DNA from 2 places in the Massilia hydrophila genome. Region 1 is predicted to be linked to the other one. Evidence: riboswitches for the same ligand, from Rfam matches in the RefSeq annotation. Region 1 holds a riboswitch; the other holds the start of a gene.
What was found. Region 1 has a riboswitch for cobalamin ahead of LE190_RS21135 (TonB-dependent receptor domain-containing protein). Riboswitches for the same ligand answer to the same signal wherever they lie in the genome.
Positions count from the first base shown of each region.

Region 1 (7,993 bases):
TGAAAACGGCCATCGCCTGATGCTCGATGCGCTCGGCGCCCAGCCCCTGCTGCACCTGGGCCTGCGCCTGGGGGAAGGTACCGGCAGCGCACTGGCCCTGCCCCTGCTGCATGCCGCCGCCAACTTCCTGAACGAGATGGCGACCTTCGCATCGGCGCAGGTCAGCACCAGCGCGTAACAGGAAGGACAAGAGATGCAGCAGCTGCGCCTGTTCTTCATCGCGCTCCAGTTCTTCACGCGCCTGCCGATCCCGCGCTGGGTCGGCTTCGAGCAGGAGTGGCTGCACCATGCCTCCCGCTACTTCCCGCTGGTCGGCATCGTGGTGGGCGCGATCGGCGCCAGTGTGTATGCAGCGGCCGCGCTCTTCCTCCCGGCCCCGGTTGCCGCCGTGCTCTCGACCGCCGCCACTATCTACGCCACCGGCGCCTTCCATGAAGACGGCTTTGCCGACAGCTGCGATGGCCTCGGCGGCGGCATGACGCGCGAGCGTGTGCTCGAGATCATGAAAGATTCACGCGTGGGCGCCTACGGGGCCATCGGCGTCGTGTGCATACTGGGCGCGAAATGCACGGCGCTCGCGATGCTGCCGCCAGCCAGCGCCATGGGCGCCCTGCTGCTGGCCCATCCGCTGTCCCGTCTCGCTGCGACCTCGCTCATCTGGCGCATGGAATACGCACGGGAGGAAGGCAAGGCCAAGCCGCTGGCCGAACGCATGACGACGGCGGAATTCGGCATCGCCTCGCTCACCGTGGCGATCGCTGCCTCGCTGCTGCTCGTTAGCGGCACCCTCGATGTGTATGCCCTGCTCGCCGCCCTGGTCGCCGCCGGCTACGCGACCTGGTGGCTGGCTCGCAAGTTCGCACGCCGCATCGGCGGCTATACCGGCGACTGCCTCGGCGCAGTGCAGCAACTGGCGGAAGCTGCCATCTACCTCGGGGTACTGGCCACCCTCGGCCACGGCGCTTTCGCCTGAGCGATGCGGCTGGTCCTGGTACGCCACCCACAGCCGGATATCGCGCCCGGCATCTGCTATGGCAGGACCGACGTCGTAGTATCCGCAGCCGCGCTCTCCCTGGTTGCGGGCAAGCTGCGCCAGGCCGGTTTGCCCGGCACGCTGCCGGTGTATGCCAGTCCGCTGACACGCTGCACTGCGCTCGCAGGCAGGCTGGCCGTTCTCCCTACGCTCGACGCCCGCCTGGCCGAGATGGATTTCGGTGCCTGGGAGATGCAAAGCTGGGAGGCCATCCCGCGCGCCGAGGTCGATGCCTGGGCCGCCGACCTCCTCCACTACCGTCCCGGCGGCGGCGAGAACGTCCTCGAGGTAGCCGATCGCGTCGCTGCCTTTCGCGATGAGCTGCAGGCTTCGCATCATCCCGAAGCGCTCCTCATCTGCCATGCCGGAACGATCCGCCTCCTGCGCGCCCTCCACGCCGGCGGCAGTGTCGAACAGGCTGCGCAGCGCGCCGCCGCCAGCGCCCATCGCATCGGCTACGGCGAAGTCATCGTGCTGAAAGACTGACAACGCCGGACGTCCGTGCGTATAATGGCGGCGTTTTGGTGCTCGCGGTTGTGTTCACGACCGCAGTTAAACGGGAAACACGAAGCCCTTCAACAAGGCCAATGTGTGCTGCCCCCGCAACGGTAAGCAAGTGCCGCGCTCGATGAATGACAAGCGCGGCGAACCGTCTTCCATGACCACTGTGCACATGCATGGGAAGGTCGGACGGCCATACTTGCCAGCCCGGATACCGGCCAAAAGGTGGAAGTGCACTCCTGGTGCGCTTCTGTTCAATCTGGCCTACGGGGACGTCGGCTGGTTGTCTTGATGTGAACATTTCATGAACTTTCCTGTAACCCGGCAGGCGGCAGCGTATTCGCTCGCCACTTCGCTTGCATTGGCTTTCGTTTCACCTTCCTTCGCCCAAACCCTCGATGCCGACACTGTCGTCGTCACCGCCAAGCGCATGCCGCAACGCGCGGCCGACCTCATCGCCGACACCACCGTCATCCACGCCGACGAGATCGCACGCTCTGGCGCCGGCTCGGTGGCCGACGTGCTGCAGCGCCAGCGCGGCATCGAGATCAGCCGCAACGGCAGTGCCGGCGCGTCGACCAGCGTGTTCCTGCGCGGCGCCAACAGCAACGCGGTCGTGGTCTTGCTCGACGGCGTGCGCATCGGCTCGGCCACCAGCGGCGTCGCGGCCTGGAACGCGATACCGCTCGGCGCCATCGAGCGTATCGAGGTCGTCTACGGACCGCTCAGCACCCTGTACGGCGCCGACGCGATCGGCGGCGTGATCCAGATCTTCACCCGCAAGGGCGACGGCGCCCCGGTGGTCACCGGCTCGGCCGGCGCCGGCAGCAACGCGACGCGCCAGCTCGACGCAGGCGTGCACGGCTCGGCCGATGCCCTGCGCTACGCCCTCAGCGCCGGCCACGAAGAATCGGACGGCTTCTCGGCGACACGCCCGGGCGCTTTCGGCTTCAACCCGGACGAAGACGGCTACCGCCGCCGCAGCGCCAACGGCCGGCTTTCTTATACCGTGGCTCCGGGCACGGAAGTCGGCGCCCAGTTCCTGCACAGCGACCTGCGCGCCCAGTACGACAGCGGCAGCGCGGCCTACGACGTCCACAACAAGCAGGACCTGGACACCGCGGCGGTCTACGCCAGCAGCCAGCTCGGCGCCAACTGGCGCAGCACCCTGCAATACGCACGTTCCAACGACAAACTGGGCAGCTTTACCAGCGCGGCGGCATCCGGCGCCAGCCAGATCGACACGCGCCAGGACGAATTCACCTGGCAGAACACGATCGCGCTTGGCCTTGACACCCTGCAGCTGCTGGCCAGCCGCCGTGAGGAAGATGTCGAATCCAGCTCCACCGCCGACCTGTCGCGCAGCCGCAGCACCAATTCCTACGCGGCGGCTTACTCGGCCACGCGCGGCAGCCACCTGTTCGATGCCAGCGCGCGCCACGACCGCTCCTCGGTGTATGGCAGCAAGAACACCGGCGCCGCCGGCTATGGCTACCACTTCGGCAACGGCCTGCGCGCCACCGCCAGCGTCGGCACCAGCTTCCGCGCCCCGACCTTCAACGAGCTGTACTTCCCGAACTACGGCCTGCCGAGCAACCGTCCGGAAAAGGGCCGCAACCAGGAAGCCGGCCTGCGCTACGACGCCGGCAGCGTGCAGCTCGATGCGACCTGGTACCGCAACCGCCTGACCGACATGATCGTATCGAGCACGCCTTGCCCGGGCCGTGTCGGCAGCTGTGCCTACAACGTCAACGAAGCGAAACTGGAAGGCTTCACGGTGGCAGCCCAGACCCGCCTCGCAGGCATCAAGCTGCGCGGCAGCCTGGACTGGCAGGACCCGACCGACGAAACCACCGGCAGGCAGCTGGCGCGGCGCGCGAAGAAGCACGCCAGCTTCCAGGCCGACAGCAGCTGGGGGCAGGTCAAGGCCGGTGCCGAACTGCAGCTGTCAGGCGAGCGCTTTGACGATGCGGCCAACCGCAACCGCCTGGGTGGCTACGGCTTGCTCAACCTGTACACTAGCTGGCAATTCACACGCGAAGTGTCGCTGCTGCTGCGCCTGAATAACGCCGCGGACAAGCAGTACGAACTCGCGCGCAACTACGGCACCAGCGGACGCACCTGGTTCGCCGCCCTGCGCTACGACACCCGCTGAACCGGCGCCTGCAAGAAGGAGACGCATGCATCACCCCGCCCACCCGAACCGCCAGCGCGCCATGCTCGTCATCGGCGCACTGCTGCTGTGCGCCGTCGCCAGCCTGCTGTTCGCCGGCATGACCGGTTCGATCGCCGTACCGCTGGCCGACATGCCCAACGCCCTGCGCCAGCTGGCGCGTGGCGAAGGCAATTCGCTGGCGACCTCGCTGATCGAGCTGCGTGCCGGCCGCGCATTGACCGCCTTCGTCACCGGCGGTGCGCTGGCACTGGCCGGCGTGATGATGCAGGCGCTGCTGCGCAATCCGCTGGCAGATCCCTATGTGCTCGGCATTTCGGCCGGGGCCTCGGTCGGCGCCTTGCTGGCGCTGCTGTTGATGGCGAGCGCCGTCGTGGTCGACATGGCGGCGCTGGGCGGTGCGGTGGCGGTGTCGATGCTGCTCTACCTGTTTGCCCGGCGCGACATGCGCGGCGGGCTGGCGGCGGAAGGCGGTACGGCGATGCTGCTGCTGACCGGCGTCATCCTGTCCTCGGCCTGCATGGCCCTGGTGACACTGATGCTGTCGATCGCGCCGGAAGGCCGGCTGCGCAACATGATTTTCTGGATGATCGGCGACCTGGCAGGTGCGCCGCTGCGTGTCGCGCCCTGGCTGGTGCTCGGCGCCGCCCTGCTGTATGCCCTGCGCAGTGCGCGCGCCATGAACGTGGTTGCCTTGCACGCAGAAGCGGCTGCCACGCTCGGCATCCGCGTTGGCAGCCTGCGCAAGGGCCTGTTCTTCGTCTCAGGCGTGCTGACGGCCAGCGCCGTCACCAGCGCCGGTTCGGTCGGCTTCGTCGGGCTGATCGTGCCGCATGCCTGCCGTTTCGCCTTCGGTCCCGACCACCGGCTCCTGATCCCGGCGGCGGTGCTCACCGGCGGCAGCTTCCTGGTGCTGTGCGATACGCTCGCGCGCACCATCATCGCGCCCCAGCAGCTACCGGTCGGCGCGATCACCGCGATCATCGGCGCGCCGGTGTTCCTCTACCAACTGCACCGCCTGAGGAGGTGAGATGATCCGCACCGAAGAGCTCGACCTCAAGGCTGGCAGCCGCAGCCTGGTCCACCGCCTCGACTGGGCGGCCCGTCCCGGCGAATGCTGGAGCATCATCGGCCGTAATGGCGCCGGCAAGAGCACCCTGCTGCGCACGCTGGCCGGCCTGCACCGGCCGGACAAGGGCAAGGTCTTCGTCGGCAGCCGCCCGCTCGACGCCTGGGCGCCGGAAGAGCTGGCGCGCGAACGCGCCTTCCTGGCGCAGTCGCGCCACGATGCGTTCTCGTACAGCGTGATCGAAACCGTCCTGTCGGCGCGCCACCCCTACCACGCCAACCGCTATTGGGAAGGCAGCGACGACCACCAGGCAGCCATGAATGCCCTCGAAGCGATGGAAGTGGCGGACCTGGCCGGCCGCGACGTGCGTACCCTGTCCGGCGGCGAGCGCCAGCGCGTCGCCATTGCTGCGTTGCTGGCGCAGGACACGCCGCTGCTGCTGCTCGACGAGCCGGCCAATGCGCTCGACCTGGCGCACCAGGTCAGCATCATGGGCCTGCTGGCCAAGCTGTGCCGCGAGCAGGGCAAGGTCGTGGTCATGATTGGCCACGACCTGAACCTGGCGTATCGTATTTCCACCCACGCGCTGCTGTTGATGGGCGACGGCCGCTGGCAGGCCGGCCCGGTCGACGCGACCATGCAGCCGGCGCTGCTGGGCGACTATCTCGGCCACCCGATCGACATGATCGACCACGGCGGCCGCCGCATCTTCCTCCCCTATGAGGCCACGGCATGAACGACATGACACCAGAAGACACCGAAGCACTCAACGAACGCCACCGCCAGCGCATGGAGCGCAAGAAGGCCATGATCGATGCCAAGATTGCAGCGGCCGACAAGGAGATCGGCATCCTCATCGTCAACACCGGCAACGGCAAGGGCAAGAGCTCGAGCGCTTTCGGCATGGTGACGCGTGCGCTCGGCCATGGCATGAAGGTCGGCGTGGTCCAGTTCATCAAGGGTGCCATGTCCACCGGCGAAGAGAAATTCCTGCGCCGCTTCCCGGACGAAGTCAGCTTCCACGCCATGGGCGAAGGCTATACCTGGGAGACCCAGGACCGCGAGCGCGACATCGCCAAGGCGGGCGAAGCCTGGGAACAGGCGCGAAGCTTCCTGCGCGACCCGGCCTATGGCATGGTGGTTCTGGATGAGCTGAACATCGCACTCAAGTACAAATACCTCGACCTGCATACCGTCATCGCCGACCTGCTCGACCGCCCGGTAATGCAGCACGTGGTCGTGACCGGCCGCGCGGCACCGCCCGAACTGGTGGCAGTGGCCGATACCGTCACCGAGATGAACGTGGTCAAGCACGCCTTCAAGGCGGGCATCGCGGCCCAGGCCGGGACAGAGTGGTGATGGACAGGGATGCGGGCGCCCGTGCCGTGCTGGTCGCGGCCATGGCTTCCGGGCAGGGGAAGACCAGCGTCACCGCTGCCCTGGCGCGCAAGCTGCTGCGCGACGGTCTGCGCGTGCGGGTATTCAAATGTGGGCCGGACTTCATCGACCCGATGCTGCTCGAGCGCGCATCCGGTGCGCCGGTCCATACGCTCGACCTGTGGATGGTGGGCGTGGATGAGTGCCGGCGCCGCCTGCACGACGCGGCGCGCGAAGCCGATGCGATCCTGATCGAGGGCGTCATGGGCCTGTACGACGGCTCGCCCTCGGCAGCCGACCTGTCACGCGAATTCGATGTGCCGGTGCTGGCCGTCATCGACGCCTCGGCCATGGCGCAAACGGCCGGTGCGGTAGCGCGCGGCTTGCGCGACTATGGTCCGGTGCAGTTGGCCGGGGTCGTTGCCAACCGTATCGCAAGCGAGGGCCATGCCAAGATGGTGGCCTCGTCCCTGCACGATATTCCCCTGGTCGGCTGGCTGCCGCGCCAGGACCAGCCGCTGCCGGAGCGCCATCTCGGCCTGGTCCTGCCGGACGAAGTCGACGGCCTGGATGCATTGCTCGACAAACTCGCGGATGAACTGCACTTCGACGAGAAGACCTGGGAAGCGCTGCCCCTGATGGCACAGTCGCCGCCGGAGTGGCCGGAAGTGAAGCGCATGCTGGACGGTAAGACCATCGCCATCGCGCGCGACCCCGCCTTCTGCTTCCTCTACCCCGCCAACCTCGACCTGCTGCAGAAGATGGGCGCGCGCCTGCGCTACTTTTCTCCGCTGGCGGACGAACCGGTTCCACAGGATGCCGACGCCGTATTCCTGCCGGGCGGTTACCCGGAATTGCACTGCGCAGAGCTGACGCAGGCCGGCCATTGGCAAGCATCGATTCGCGCAGTCCACGCCCGCAAGGTGCCGATCCTGGCCGAATGCGGCGGCATGATGGTGCTTGCCGACGGCCTGACCGACAAGGATGGGCAACGCTGGCCGATGGCCGGGCTGTTGCCGGGTGAGGTGCGCATGCAGCCGCGCCTGGCGGGCCTCGGCGCCCACGCCATGCCGACCGAACAGGGGCAGGTGCGCGGCCACAGTTTTCATTATTCGTCGCTGCAGACGCCAGCCCCGGCGCAGCTGCATACCGTCAAGACCAGTACCGGTGCGGCAGGCGAAGCCGTGTACTGCATCGGTTCGCTCACTGCCTCCTACTTCCACGCCTACTTCCCCTCGAATCCGCCGGCTATCGCGGCCCTGCTCGGAGGCGTGCCTTGAGCGCCACGCTGGTACTGGGTGGAGCACGCTCCGGCAAGAGCGCCTACGCCGAACGGATGGCGCAGGCGTCCAATAAGGAAGTCGTGTACGTCGCCACCTCGCGCGCGGGCGACGCCGAAATGGCGGCGCGCATTGCCCATCATCGCGAACAGCGCCCGGGCCACTGGCGCACGGTGGAAGAAGAGCTGGCGCTGGCGTCGGTGCTGCGCGCACACTGCGCGCCGCAGCGCCTGGTGCTGGTCGACTGCCTGACCCTCTGGCTGAGCAACCTGATGTTCTGCGACGGCCGTGCCTGGCCGGAGGTCGGCGAGGTGACGCTGCCCGAGCGCTTCCACCAGGAGCGCGCAGCGCTACTGGAATTGCTCGACGGTGGCGCCGCGGGCGACATCGTCTTCGTTTCGAACGAGGTGGGCATGGGCATCGTGCCCTGGGGCGCGGTATCGCGCTGCTTCGCCGACGAAGCCGGGCGCCTGAACCAGGCAGTGGCAGCGCGCGCAGACCATGCGGTGTTCGTGGCGGCCGGGCTGCCGCTGGTACTGAAAGGGAGCGCATGCTGAGCG
Region 1 covers NZ_JAHYBX010000015.1:5,956-13,948, reverse strand. Annotated here, with positions in the region: gene cobT (nicotinate-nucleotide--dimethylbenzimidazole phosphoribosyltransferase) at 1-178, shown strand, start outside; gene LE190_RS21145 (adenosylcobinamide-GDP ribazoletransferase) at 194-973, shown strand; gene LE190_RS21140 (histidine phosphatase family protein) at 977-1,519, shown strand; cobalamin riboswitch at 1,539-1,771, shown strand; gene LE190_RS21135 (TonB-dependent receptor domain-containing protein) at 1,839-3,689, shown strand; gene LE190_RS21130 (FecCD family ABC transporter permease) at 3,715-4,737, shown strand; gene LE190_RS21125 (ABC transporter ATP-binding protein) at 4,739-5,512, shown strand; gene cobO (cob(I)yrinic acid a,c-diamide adenosyltransferase) at 5,509-6,135, shown strand; gene LE190_RS21115 (cobyrinic acid a,c-diamide synthase CobB) at 6,135-7,433, shown strand; gene cobU (bifunctional adenosylcobinamide kinase/adenosylcobinamide-phosphate guanylyltransferase) at 7,430-7,990, shown strand; gene cbiB (adenosylcobinamide-phosphate synthase CbiB) at 7,984-7,993, shown strand, end outside.

Region 2 (7,993 bases), on a different contig from region 1:
GCCTTGTCGATGGCGCCCTTGAACAGCGGATCGGGGCACTGGTTGGTCATCAGGGCGTAGCGCTGGTTCTCGGCATTGACGAGGGCAATGCCGAGCCAGATGGCGAGTCCCGCGCAGAACACCGCGAGCGACCACGCGATGTGGTTCACGCGGCTGGTCTCGAACAGGTCGTCCTCGTTGGGACGGGACCTGTCGTACATCTTCAGGACTTCGCGCTCGACGTCCTTGCTCATTTGGTGGCGGCCGCCTTCTTCACGAGCGCATCCATCACCTGGGTGGTGGCCTGGATTGCCTGGCCCATGTCCTGCAGCTTGTTGGCGGTGCCCACCTGGGACGGCGACACCACGTACTTGCCGTCGATGATGATGGTCGGGGTGCTGCTGACCTTGTAGTTGTTGGCCAGCTGGCCGAGGCGGCGCAGCTTGGTGGTCACGCCGAACGAGTTCCAGGTTTCCATGAACTTGGCGCGGTCCAGGCCATTCTTGACCGCCCATTCGATGATCTGGTCATCCTTCATCAGGCGCTGGCGCTGCCCATGCACGGCTTGGAACACGCGCGGATGGTATTCCTCCAGCTTGCCCATCGCTTCCAGCGTCAGGAACAGGTGCGCTTCCGGGTCGGCGTTGCCCTGGAACGGCAGGTGGATGCGGCGCATCACGATGTTGTCGCCCTGCTTCCTGACCCACTGGTTCAGGCTCGGCTCGAGCGCATTGCAGGCCGGGCAGTGGTAAGCAAAGAATTCGATGACCTCGACCTTCTTGCCCGCTGCCTGTACCGGCTGCGGCGCACTCAGGGTCTGGTAGTCGACGCCGTTCTTCGGATCGGTGGGCGATGCGAAGGCGGTACTGGCGACCATGGTGGCGGCGATGAGGGCAAAACGCAGGGAACGCATGGATATCCTTCCAGAATAGAGTGAGCAAACGCCGGGAGATTACCACTTTTTCGCGCCGCCTTCGTGGTGAGGCAGGGAATTTTGCATTTGCTTACGGAATTAACAGAGGTGATGCATGCGGCGGCAGGACGCTTGCACACAAGATATATCTTAGCGGCAACACAAACGCCGTCGCGTAGATGGGTGATCGAAATCAATCCTGTTTGGCCGGAATCCGGGTTGCTGGCCATCCGGACCGGCCCCACACTCGCCTTCTCTTGCCGGGCTCATCGGCCGCTAGCCGGGGCCACCGGGCAAACTCACTCATCATCAAAAGGAGATTGGCATGCTGGTCTGGCGTGGTTTTGGCATCCTGGTCGTGGTCTTCCTGTCCCTGTGCTTTCTGGGGACGGAGATAGCGGCCGAACAGCTGTGGGGCAAATCCTCGCCGGCGATGGTGCGCTCGGTGATCGTGCCGGTCGCGCTGCTGCTGGCCGCCGTCCTGGTCTACCTGCTGCACCTCGTGCTGGCACGCTACGCCGGCGCGCGCGTCCACGTCGACGAGGCGACCGGAGAGCGGTACACACTGCGCGAAGCGCACGACCTGTTCTTCGTCCCCGTCAAGTACTGGCCGATGATTTTGGGCGCCGGTGGCGCCCTCATGCTGGTCTTCGGCTAGGATGCGGGCGCGCGCCCGCCGGTCATTCACCCGCGCCCTGGCGCGGCCGGCGCCGCCGCACATCTTCCAGCGCCTCGCACAGGCGCGCCGCGCCGTCCACCGTACGCGGGCCAGGGCGCGAGAGCAGTTCCCCGTCCACGGTCAGGAGGTTGGCGCGCTTCACCGCCGTCATCCCTGGATAGGCCTGCCACAGCCCCAGGCCGGGATTGCCCGGGTCGTAGCGCTTGCCGGCCAGGATCGCTTCCGGGTCGGCCGCCAGCACCGCCTCGATGCCGACCTGGGGTGCCACCACCTTGAGCGCGCCGAACACGTTGCGTCCGCCACAGACGCGGATCGCATCGCTGGCGATCTGGGCATCGTTGAGGGTGTACAGCGGCTGGTCCCAGACCTGGTAGAACACCGTCACCGGCGGGCGTCCGGCATAGCGCGCCTGCAGCGCGGACAGGCGCGTGCGCAGCGCCGCCGCGGCCGGGGCCGCAACCGGCCCGGTGCCCAGCAGCCGGCCGAGCCGCTCGATGTTGTCGGCCACCTGGGCGATGCGGCGTGGCTCGCTGTGGAACACCGGCACCCCCAGCGCCTCGATCTGGGCGATCTGGCGCGCCGTGTTCCCGGTGTGCCAGACCACGACCAGGTCGGGCTTCAGGGCCAGCACCCGCTCCATGTCGATCACGCTGTTGCTGCCAACGAGCGGGATCTTCCTGGCCGCGGCCGGGAAGTCACTGTAGTTCATCGCCCCGACCACCCGCGCGCCGCCGCCGGCCGCGAACAGCAGTTCGGTGGCGTGCGGCGCCATCGAGATCACGCGCCGCGCCGGCTGCGCCACGGTGACGCGGCGGCCGGCATCGTCCACCACGGTTACCGCGGCCCCGGCCGCGCTGCCGGCCAGGCCGGCCAGCAGCGCGGCGGCGAGGAGTCGGGACGCGCGCATCAGAAGTCGTAGCGCAGCGACAGCTTCAGCTGGCGGCCATCGCTCGGATAGATCCCCGAACGGCAGCCGAAGGCGTTGCTGTAGTACTGGCGGTCGGCCAGGTTGAGCGCGGTGACGGCGGCTTCCCAGCCTCCCACGCGGTAGGCGTAACGGGCGTCGAAAGTGGCATAGGACGGAATCCGCGCGCCGCAGTCGTTGGCGAAATCGCTGCCGTAGCGCTGGCTGTCGACCCACTGGGCGCCGATGTCGGCGCTGTGGCCGCCGGCGGGTATCCAGGCGGCGCGCAGCGTGACCACGTTCTCCGGCACCAGCACCATCTCGCGGCCGGCGTTCGCGCCGCCGGTGAATTCGGCCTCCACCCGCTGCCACTTGGCGCTCAGGCGCAGCGCCGCGGTCAGGGCCTGCTGTCCTTCCAGCTCGAAGCCCTGGCGGCGAGTCGGGTCGAGGTTGGTGTTGGCGCCCCAGCCGATGGTCGGATCGTAGAAGATCTCGTCGGTCAGGCGATGGCGGAACACGCGCGCCGTCAGCTGGCGCGTGGCCGAACCGGCGGTGACGCCCAGCTCGAGGTCGCGCGAGACCTGCGGCGCCAGCACGTCCAGTCCGCCGCGCAGGCTGTTCTCGTCGACGTTGGCGATCCGGTAGCTGCGCCCCAGTTTCGCGAACACGGTCAGCTGCGGCATCGGGTCGATGCTGCCTTCGAGCGACCAGGCATTGATCGACTGCCTGCGGTGCTCGTTCACCACCGGCGGGAAGGCCAGCGGGTCGGAATAGTCCTTGGTGAAGCGTTCGTGGCGGCCGCCGACGGCCAGGCGCGCCTGGTGCGCGGCGTTCCACAGGAGTTCGTTGCGCAGGTAGACCGCCTGCGCGTCCTGCTCGGCGTCGCCGAGCGAGAAGTCGGACCTGGTCTGGCGCTTCCAGCGCACCAGGTCGATGCCGGCTACCAGTTCGTTGCGCTTGTCGCCGATGAGCGCCGTGTGGCGCGCGCGCGGCGAGAACTGGGTCTGGCTGGCGTCATACGCCACCCGGGTGACGCCACCCGGGTAGAAATAGTTGGCGCCGACCTCGCGCTCGCGGTGCGACAGTTCGGCAGCCAGTTCGACCTGGCCGATGCGGTGCTCGGCGAAGGCGCTGACGCGGTCGGTGTCGAGGGTGCCGAAGTCGTACGGCGTCAGGGTCTGGCGCGGCTTGGCCTGGAATTGCGCTTCGTTGAGCGAGCCGGGGAAGCGCGCATCCTGCTCAGAATGCTCGAAGCGCAGGCCGGCGCGGCCGGCGCCATGGCGGTACTGGACACCGCCGCTCACGCTCTTTTGCTTGAACGCGTTGTTGTCGCGGTAGTTGTCGGTGCCGCGGTCGGCCAGGGCCAGGTCGAAGGACAGCGGGCCGGCGCCATGGCCGAGCGAGGCGCGCAGGTCGTGGGAATCATGGCGACCGCCCTCGGCGAACAGCGAACCGTGGGTGCCGCCCTGGGTGCCGCGGCGCGTGATGATGTTGATCACGCCGCCGGTGGCGCCTTCGCCATACAAGACGCTGCCGGCGCCGCGCACGATCTCGATGCGCTCGACCGTGTCCACCGGAATGCTCGACAGGACGGCATTGGCCAGTTCGTTCTCGTTGAGGCGTACGCCGTCGACCAGGATCACCAGGTTCTGGGGGCTGTTCGAGCCGAAGCCGCGCAGGTCGAGCGCGAAGTCGGGCGATCCGTCCAGGCTCTGGCGGCCATAGACGCCGCCGACCTTGCGGATCGCGGCATTCACGTCGGTCGCGCCGGCGCGGCGGATCTCGTCGGCGGTAATGACGGTGGCGCCGATCGGAGCGGCCGCGGCCTGCGCCGGGAAGCGCGCGCCGGTGACGACGATCGAGGGAAGGATTTCCTGCGCCAGGGCATCGGCGGCCAGGACGGACAGCGACAGGGCGCAAGCGAGCGCGAGCGGCTTGAACGCCGGCGCGCTGCGTGAAACGACAGCAGATTTCATTGTAGGATGTTCTCGGTAATGGCACCGGCCTGCGTCCCCGCACACCGGAGTTCAACGGAAGCCGCGGCTGCCATGGGCGCGCCGCTGCTTCCACCTGTCCTGGCCGGTATCCGGGCTTGCAAGACCGACTGTCCCACCTTCCTATGCACGACGCACAGTGGTGTTCGGGACAGCCTGCCGCATCCAGGGTGGATGCAGCGCTTGTTGACCGTTGCGGGGGCAGCACACCTCGGCGCCGGCGCGATGCGCCTTTGCTTCGTGTTTCCCGTTTAACTGCGCACGCTGATCGCGTGCGCGGGCACCAAAACCGGGCGATTATAACCTGACAAGCCGGCCTTGCGCCGGGCAGGCGGCGGCTGCCTCGGTAGCTTCAGGTGCCGCGCTTGCCGCGCATCGCCTCTTCCGCCTTCAATGCCGCCTTTTCCTCGGCGATGCGGGCCTTTTCCGCCATCTCGGCCGCATGCTGGATGAGGGCCGCGGCGCGGGTTTCCGGCGTCTCCAGGCTGATCCGGCCGAGGGCGCCGGTGCGGTAGTCGTGCAGCAGCACGTGGGCCGCCTTTTCGTAGTCGAATTCGCCGCCGCGCACGCGGAAGCCGCGCCGCTGCGCCACCTGCTCGATGACCGCGATGCCGTCCAGGCCCTCGGTCTTGAAGCCGTAGCGCGCCGTCAGCAGCTGCGGATAGCGGTCGAGCAGCAGGTTGGCCAGGAACTCCGCCACTTCCTCCTCGATCAGCGCATTCGAGCCGACCGCATGGCTGGCGGCCAGCATCATGCCGTCGCCCGCCATCGCGATCTTCGGCCACAGCATGCCCGGCGTATCGACCAGCACCGTGTGCTTGCCGAGATAGAGCTTCTGCTGGATCTTGGTCACGGCCGGCTCGTCGCCCACCTTGGCCACCCGCTTCTTGAGCAGGGCATTCATCAGGGTCGACTTGCCGACGTTCGGAATGCCCATGATCATGATGCGTAGTGGCTTGGTCGGCACCCCGCGGTGCGGTGCCAGCGACTGGCAGAGCGCGGGGATGCGCGCCACGTCGGCCGGGTGCTTGGTCGACATCGGATAGGCGGTCACGCCCTGCTGGGCTTCGTAATACGCCTTCCAGGCCGCGGTGGCGGCCGGGTCGGCCAGGTCGGTCTTGTTCAGGATTTTCAGGCAGGGGCGCTGGCGGAACTTGCGCAGCTCCTCCACCATCGGGTTGCAGCTCGCCTCGGGCAGGCGGGCGTCGAGCACTTCGATCACCAGGTCGGTGTTCTCCATCTGCTCGGCGGCTTCCTTCTTGGCCGCATTCATGTGCCCCGGGAACCATTGTATCGACATGCTGTGCTTTCTTCGTCTTCGGTCAGGCCGCTATTTTACGCCGAGCGCGGACACTGTAAAAAACCACAGGCGGCAAGGAGGAATTCATTGATGCTCAGCAACATCCGGCCGGCGCGGCGGCGCACACTGGCGCTCTTGTGCATTGCCGCGACCTGGAGGTCCACTATGCGAACCGCCGTTCACCTTTCCCCGAAACGCGCGCTGGCGCGCTGGTGCGCGTTCGGCGCCTTGTGCGGCATGGTCCTTGCCGCCTGCTTCATCGGGCGCTTTCCGCTGCTGCAGGGCTAGGCTAGGCTCCTCATTCGAGCTCGGCCAGCGCCTTCAGGTGCGCCACCACGCTGCGGCCCAGCGCCGACAGCGCATAGCCACCCTCCAGGCAGCTGACAATGCGTCCGCGCGCGTGCTCGCGCGCCACCGCCATCAGCTGGCGCGTGATCCAGGCGTAGTCGCTTTCGACCAGCCCGATGCCGCCCATGTCGTCCTCGCGGTGGCCGTCGAAGCCGGCCGACACGAAGATCATCTGCGGCCGGTGTGCATGCATGGCCGGCAGCCAGTAGTCCTGCACCAGCTTGCGCACCGTCTCGCCGTCGGCGAGCGCGGGCACCGGCATGTTGACGTTGGTGGCGCTGACCGGTTCCGGGTCGCAGTAGGGATAGAAGGGATGCTGGAACAGCCCGGCCATCAATACCCGCGGATCGTGGCGGAAGGCATCCGCGGTGCCATTGCCATGGTGGACGTCGAAGTCGACGATCGCCACCCGCTCCAGCCCATGCACTTCCAGCGCGTGGCGCGCCGCGATGGCGACGTTGTTGAACAGGCAGAAGCCCATCGGCGAGGTGGGGGTCGCGTGGTGGCCGGGCGGGCGCACGGCGCAGAACGCGTTGTCCAGCTCACCCGCGATGACGGCGTCGGTGGCGGCCACCGCGGCCCCGGCCGCGCGCAGGGCCGCCTGGTAGCTGTCGTGGCACAGGATGGTGTCGCCGTCGAGCGGATAGTAGTCGCCGGCGGCCGGCAGGTTGTCGCGCACCAGCGCCAGCGCGCCGGGCGTGTGGTTGCGCAGCACGGCGGCCGTCTCGGCCAGCGGCGCGCTGCGCTGCTCGATCAGGCCGTCAAGGCGCGCCAGGATCAGCTGGTCCTCGATCGCGCGCAGGCGGTCCGGCGCCTCGGGGTGCCAGTCGCCCATCTCGTGCTTCAGGCAGTCGGGGTGGCTGTAGATTGCTGTACTCATCTTGCGAATGCTCATCCATAGCGCACCTTTGCCGCCGTTCTCGCATAGAATCGACCCAAAGGCTTGTTGCCGACGGAGTATGAAGGTTGCCAATGGCGCTAATCTACCATGGGAGCCCGCCTTCGCACCGAACAGTTTACCGGAACCCAACCATGTTCAATCAACTGCATGCCGTCGCGCGCCAGGTCAGCCAGGTCGTGGTAGGCAAGGACCAGCAGGTACGCCTGGCCCTGACCTGCCTGCTGGCGGGCGGCCACCTGCTGCTGGAAGACCTGCCCGGGGTCGGCAAGACCACCCTGGCCCACGCGCTGGCGATCTCGCTCGGGCTGAAGTTCAACCGGGTCCAGTTCACCAGCGACCTGCTGCCGGCCGACGTGGCCGGCATCTCGGTGTACGAACGCGAGACGAACGGTTTCGTGTTCCACCCGGGCCCGATCTTCACCCAGGTGCTGCTGGCCGACGAGATCAACCGCGCCACGCCCAAGACCCAGTCCGGCCTGCTCGAAGCGATGGAGGAGCGCCAGGTCAGCGCCGACGGCGTCACCCGCGCCCTGCCCGAACCCTTCTTCGTGATCGCGACCCAGAACCCGGCCAACCAGGTCGGCACCTTCCCGCTGCCGGAATCCCAGCTCGACCGCTTCCTGATGTGCCTGTCGCTGGGCTATCCGGACGCGGCGGCCGAACGCGCCCTCCTGATGGGCGAGGACCGGCGCGCGATGCTGCGCCAGCTGGCGCCGGCCATGCAGCCGGAGCAGCTGGCCCAGGCCCAGCGCGCGCTCAAGGAGATCCACGCGTCGCCGGCATTGATCACCTACGTGCAGGCGCTGGCCCAGGCCTCGCGCCAGAACGGCCTGTTCGCCGAAGGCCTGTCGCCGCGCGCCGCGATCGCGCTGCTGCAGGCGGGACGCGCCTGGGCCGCGCTCGAGGGGCGTGACCACGTGATCCCGGAAGACATCCAGGCGCTGCTGGTGCCGGTCTGCGCGCACCGCCTGCGTC
Region 2 covers NZ_JAHYBX010000011.1:75,096-83,088, reverse strand. Annotated here, with positions in the region: gene LE190_RS19620 (hypothetical protein) at 1-233, opposite strand, end outside; gene LE190_RS19615 (thiol:disulfide interchange protein DsbA/DsbL) at 230-892, opposite strand; gene LE190_RS19610 (hypothetical protein) at 1,218-1,550, shown strand; gene LE190_RS19605 (cobalamin-binding protein) at 1,573-2,478, opposite strand; gene LE190_RS19600 (TonB-dependent receptor) at 2,478-4,451, opposite strand; cobalamin riboswitch at 4,536-4,772, opposite strand; gene ylqF (ribosome biogenesis GTPase YlqF) at 4,822-5,769, opposite strand; gene LE190_RS21845 (hypothetical protein) at 5,935-6,057, shown strand; gene LE190_RS19590 (histone deacetylase family protein) at 6,068-6,997, opposite strand; gene LE190_RS19585 (AAA family ATPase) at 7,150-7,993, shown strand, end outside.
Region 2: another riboswitch for cobalamin. It lies ahead of LE190_RS19600 (TonB-dependent receptor); the one in region 1 lies ahead of LE190_RS21135 (TonB-dependent receptor domain-containing protein).